One region of the Mesorhizobium sp. M1423 genome, then DNA from elsewhere that is predicted to be linked to it. Evidence: predicted binding sites of a transcription regulator. Region 1 holds the regulator's gene; the other holds the start of a gene.
What was found. The regulator LexA, encoded in region 1, represses DNA repair genes until DNA is damaged. The targets are predictions, from matches to a motif close to TGTTCNNNNTGTGTTCNG.
Positions count from the first base shown of each region.

Region 2: the regulator LexA is predicted to act here: its motif matches at 1,603-1,620, upstream of parE (DNA topoisomerase IV subunit B).

Region 1 covers NZ_JAMYKU010000006.1:153,475-156,572, forward strand. Annotated here, with positions in the region: gene kynU (kynureninase) at 1-596, opposite strand, end outside; gene lexA (transcriptional repressor LexA) at 1,068-1,799, shown strand; gene NKG95_RS10290 (ComEC/Rec2 family competence protein) at 1,793-3,098, opposite strand, start outside.
Region 2 covers NZ_JAMYKU010000027.1:7,201-10,298, forward strand. Annotated here, with positions in the region: gene gcvP (aminomethyl-transferring glycine dehydrogenase) at 1-176, shown strand, start outside; gene NKG95_RS26950 (GGDEF domain-containing protein) at 248-1,417, opposite strand; gene parE (DNA topoisomerase IV subunit B) at 1,691-3,098, shown strand, end outside.

The sequences.
Region 1 (3,098 bases):
CAGACGATCATCGCCCCGGCCTCCTGGGCCCTGCGCGTCAGCGCCGGCATGTCGCGCAGTTCGCCCGACTTGTAGTTGACGTGGTTGACCAGCACCACGGCGGTGCCTTCGTCGATCAGCTCTTCGATGCTCGGCGCGTCGACCCCCGAGAGGCGAAGCAGCGTATCTTTTCGCATCGAAACCACACCGTCAGCCATATAGAGGTCTGTCGGAAAACTGTCGCCCTCGGCGACGATGACCTGCCGCTCCGGCCGCATGGCCATGGCGGCGTGCAGCAGCTTGTAGATGTTGACCGATGTCGTGTCGCAGACCACCGTCTGGCCGGCCGCGGCACCGATCAGGCGCCCGAGCTGGTCGCCGAGTTCGAGTGGCATGTTGAACCAGCCGGCCGTGTTCCAGGCGCGGATGAGATCATGCGCCCATTCTTCGGTCGCTGCCTTGCTCAATTCATCGAAAGCGGCACGCGAAGCGGCCCCTAGCGAATTGCCGTCGAGATAGATCACTCCTTGCGGCAGCACAAAGCGGTCGCGCATCGCGCGCAGCGGATCTGCAGCATCCAACGCCTTTGTGGCCACGAGATCGGGAATTCCTGTCATGATTTGTCTGCTCCCCCAAGATTCACCGCTACGCCGGACACGCATCGACGGCATCCATCGGTCACGAGCGGTTCTCCATTACCTGGTATCGCGCAGCAAGGCCCCACCGGCGACAAGTTGCCTGACCACGCGGTGGAAACCAGGAGCCAAGCCAACCCAAGGTTGGCGTTTTGAGTTCGTTTCGTTCACGGTGCATTGGCCAACCGCACAGTCGATACGGCTTCAATTCCGTGCCCCTTTGCCGGCTGACGGCCGATACCAGTGCCGCCTTCTGGGAACCCAGAGGCCGAAAACGAAAGCAGAATCAAGGCGATGAGGCCCGCGGCGGTGAAAATGCAGCGTTCCGGTTTGGTGAGTGGTATCGTTTCCCGAGCCCTAACACATTCATTAAACTTTAAACAGTTGCGGAACACAACTGGAACAGATAGTGTTTGTTCTGGGTTTGTTTTTCTGATTCTGTTGGGGGTCGCTATGCTGACGCGCAAACAACACGAACTGCTTATGTTCATCCACGAAAGGCTGAAGGAAAGCGGTATCCCGCCCTCCTTCGACGAGATGAAGGAAGCGCTCGACCTGGCTTCCAAATCGGGAATCCACCGGCTGATTACGGCGCTGGAGGAGCGCGGCTTCATTCGCCGTTTGCCCAACCGGGCCCGTGCGCTGGAGGTGCTGCGCCTGCCCGATTCGATCGCCCCCGGCCTCAATGCGGCACGCAAGTTCTCGCCGAGTGTCATCCAGGGCAGTCTTGGGCAAGGTCCTCGGCAGGGCAAGCCGACATCGTCGCGCGTCCCTGCAGCCGGCAATGACGACGATGTCGTTGCCGCCGTGTCTATCCCGGTGATGGGCCGCATCGCCGCTGGTGTGCCGATCGATGCCATCCAGCACCAGACGCATTCGATCTCGGTGCCGCCGGACATGATCATGGGCGGCGAGCATTATGCGCTTGAGGTCAAAGGCGATTCGATGATCGAGGCTGGCATTTTCGACGGCGACACGGTGATCATCCGCAATGCCGATACGGCGAGCCCTGGTGAGATCGTGGTGGCACTGGTCGACGAGGAGGAAGCGACGCTGAAGCGGTTCCGCCGCAAAGGCGCCTCGATCGCCCTGGAAGCGGCCAATCCGGCCTACGAGACGCGCATCTTCGGGCCAGACAGGGTCAAGGTACAAGGCAAGCTCGTCGGGTTGATCCGCCGCTACTGAGTTGCGCCCTTGGCGCCGGCTTTTGGCTTGTCGGCTCTGCGGTATGGCGGCATGCCCCGCGCCGTGCGTGAAAATTTCCGCTGCACGTGCCAGGGCCGGTATGATTTTTCGACGGCGAAGCGGATTTCGGCGCATGTTGCCGCTTGTGGATCGAAATAGACGGCCGCACTTCCCGCGCGCGCCAGTTGCCGTTTGGTGACGACGAGGACCAGCCGGTCGTAGTAGCAGGGATTATGGGCGGTGGCGTCGTCGATGACGATCAAGCTGGCAAAGGCGCAGGCTGGCCGTGCAGTATCGCGGTCCTTGGCTTGCGCGATGATCGCGCCGGATGGATGCCTGGCAAGGCAGAGACCGTCCGTGCAAATGAACGGCATGCCCGGCGGTAGGTCGGCCGGATCGGCAATGTCGAATTGCGGATCGTTCTTTCCAGGTGTTTCTGGCGCGACGATAGCCTCTGATGTGAGCGCGCGTTTCCAGTTGTCGATGGTGAACTCATTCGGGCGTGCCCGGTTGACCGCGAGTTCACCGCTGCCGATTGGCAGCGCGACCAGCCGTGCGTCCTCCGAGATCAATACATCGGGTACGCGCGTCTGCGTTGTCGTCAGCAAGCCGGCGAGCGCAAAAGGAAGGGCCACGAGCCGCAACCAGGTCGTCGCCATGCTGGCAATGACGAGGGCGATCGTCACCAAAAGGACAGATCTCAGCGAAATCAGCCCGACCGCATCGATCGGCGAGCGCTCGGAGATCCACCCGGACAGGGCGATCATCGCCGTCAGCCCCTTGCCCATCACGTAGAGGAAAGGCCCATCCGCGCCGAACGGCATCGCCAGCGCACTGAGGACGGCGAAGGGCATGACGACCAGTGAGACGATAGGCATGATGGCCAGATTGGCGAACAGGCTGAGCGGCGCCACGCGCTGGAAATGCCATATGGCGAAAAGCGCCGTGGCGCTCCCTGCAATGATCGAGGTCATCGCCAGGCCGCCCATGCCCAGCAGGACCTTTCGAGCGGCAAAGCGTAGCGGCGACAACCGCGGCGGCGGCGTGGTGGCCCTGCCGGCGCGGTAATCGGACCAGCCTGCATAGGCGCCGACAAGGGCCGCCGTCGCGGCGAAGGACATCTGGAAGCTCGGACCGACCACCTCGTGCGGCGACACCAGAATGACCGCGATGGCCGAGATCGCCAGGTTGCGCATGGTGAGCGCGGCCCGGTCGAACAGCACGGCGATAAGCATCACCGCCAGCATGATGAAGCTGCGTTCGGCCGCCACCACAATGCCGGAAAAGACGAGGTAGGCC
Region 2 (3,098 bases), on a different contig from region 1:
TGGCCGGCCAGTGGACCCATCCCTATTCGCGCCTGGAAGCGGCCTACCCCGCCGGCGATGCCGATACGGCGGCAAAATACTGGCCACCGGTGTCACGCATCGACAACGTCGCTGGCGACCGCAACCTGGTCTGCTCCTGCCCGCCGCTGTCGGAATATCTGGGTGCGGCGGAGTAGACCATGATCCCGAAGAGTGGAATCCGGTTTTCGGACAAGATCATGGTCTAACAAGAAGATAGAAGCCTCAATCAGGCAGAACGCAAGGCCGGCCCGTCGGCCTTGCTCGCCCTGTCCCGGGCGATGACGCGATTTCGCCCGGCGCGCTTTGCCGCATAGAGCGCGGCGTCGGCTTCGGCCAGCACATCATCGAGACCGGTGCCGCTCGTCCCACCAAAGCCGATGCCGCCGCTGACTGTGCTTCGCAACGGACCAAGCTGGGTGGCCACGACTTCCGTACCGAAGGCGACGCTGATCTTGCTCGCAATGTCATAGGCTTTTTCTTCCGTCATCCGCGACATGACGAGCACGAATTCCTCGCCGCCCAGCCGGAAGGCGTCGACGCCGGTTCTGGAGTATTTCCTGATGACGGCGGCAAAGCGGCGCAGGACCTGGTCGCCGACCGGATGACCGAATACGTCGTTCGTCCTTTTGAAATGGTCGAGGTCGAACATGGCGACGGACATAAACGGACCGAAGACCCGCTCGCCGTAGAGTGCCGTTAACGCCCGCCGGTTCATCAGCCCGGTCAATGGGTCGGTCATCGTCTCGGCCTTCAATTCGATCTGCGCCTGCAAATGGTGCAGGGAGAGCGTTAATGCGCCAAGCCCGGTCATGCAGGCGACGGCTACGACGGAATTCACCCGCTCGGCCCAATTGTCTGGTGCTACGCCGAGCACCCACTGGCCCTTGACCAGCAGGACCGCGCCGCAAAGTCCGAACGACAGCGCACAGACGCCGCTCAGGAACGATACGACCAGCAATATCCGGCGATCATGACCACCCTCAATCCAGAACATCGCCCCGATAAGCGAGAGTAGCGCCGTTACCGTCGCATAGGTGACAATGAAGCCGACACCATCAAACCCGAGATACGTCGCGCCCGCGCAAACAGCCATCGCAGCCAAGGTCGGCAAGATGGCGCGCCTATAGTCGCGCATGCTGAGATATTGCATGGCCGACAGGCAGATAATCAGGAAGCCGAGGCTGAGAAGAGCAAGCACGATCTGGCAAAGCCAGGGGCTTGGATCTCTTGTGTAATGCCAAAACAAGACCACATGTGCGACGAGCACGAGAATGCCGCACGCCACCGTCAGCACAAAGCGTGCCTGTGGCGCGGTGAACCAGATCGCAAACATGGTGATGCTGAGGCACGTGCCCGACAGCGCCGCTGCGAGCAGGAGCGAACTGTAATCCAACATGCTTAAGCGACAGCCTCTTGAGGGTTTCGCTGCATTCTAGGTCAGCGACAGTCCGCGGATATCGTTTTTCAGCCAACCTTGCGGCGTAACCTTCGGACAAGGTTTACAAAGCGTCGATGTTCCAAGCTTCGACCCCATTTCCGCCGCTTGGTTGTCGAATGGTTTTGCAGTAAGAGGCTCTATCCTCGAACGTAACAGGAACCTCCGTCGCCTGCCCGCAAAAAGCGTGGCAGTATCGGGTGGTGATTCGCAGCATCGGAATCCAGGACCGGCATGGACGACAATAACGATCTTTTCGGCAATTTGGGCAAGCAGCCGCAACCGGCTCGCGCCGCGCGCCCGGCCGACCCGCTGGTGCAGGCGGCGAAGCGGCCGGCGCCCCGCGATGCCAGCGAGAGCTATAGTGCCGCCGATATCGAGGTGCTGGAGGGGCTGGAGCCGGTGCGCCGCCGCCCGGGCATGTACATTGGCGGCACCGACGACAAGGCGATGCACCATCTGTTCGCCGAGGTCATCGACAATTCGATGGACGAGGCGGTCGCCGGCCATGCTACCTTCATCGATGTCGAGCTTTCCGCCGACGGATACCTGTCTGTAACCGACAACGGCCGCGGCATTCCGGTCGATCCGCACCCGAAATTCAAGAAGCCGGCGCTCGAACTCATCATGACCACGCTGCATTCAGGCGGCAAGTTCGACAGCAAGGTCTACGAGACCTCGGGAGGCCTGCACGGTGTCGGCGTTTCCGTGGTCAACGCGCTGTCCGACCATCTCGAGGTCGAGGTTGCGATTGGGCGCAAGCTCTATCGCCAGCGCTTCTCGCGAGGCGTTCCGGTGACCGGCCTGGAGCAGCTCGGCGAGGTGCACAACCGGCGCGGCACGAAGATCCGCTTCCATCCAGACGAGCAGATTTTCGGCAAGGGTGCTGCGTTCGAGCCGGCGCGGCTCTACCGCATGGCGCGGTCAAAAGCCTATCTGTTCGGCGGTGTCGAAATCCGCTGGACCTGCGATCCCTCGCTGATCAAGGAAAAGGACACGACGCCGGCCAAGGCAGAATTCCATTTTCCGGGCGGCCTCAAGGACTATCTGAAAGCCTCGCTCGGCGACGAATTCCAGGTGACCCGTGAAATGTTCGCCGGCAAGAGCGAGAAGCAGGGCGGTCACGGCTCGCTCGAATGGGCGGTGACCTGGTTCGGCGGCGACGGTTTTATAAATTCCTATTGCAACACCATTCCGACAGCCGAAGGCGGCACGCACGAGGCCGGCTTCCGCAACGTTCTGACGCGCGGCTTGCGCGCCTATGCCGACCTGGTCGGCAACAAGCGCGCTTCGATAGTCACATCCGAAGATGTGATGATCTCGGCGGCGGGCATGCTGTCGGTGTTCATCCGCGAGCCGGAATTCGTCGGCCAGACCAAGGACAGGCTGGCGACGATCGAGGCGATCCGCATCGTCGAAAGCGCCATCCGCGACCCGTTCGACCATTGGCTGGCCGACAATCCGCAGGAAGCTTCGAAACTGCTCGAATGGGTGATCGCGCGTGCCGACGAGCGGGTGCGCCGCCGCCAGGAAAAGGAAGTGTCGCGCAAGAGCGCGGTGCGCAAGCTGCGCCTGCCCGGCAAGCTCGCCGACTGCACGCAGAATGCAGCGGCCGGCGCCGAGCTGTTCATCGTCGAGGGCG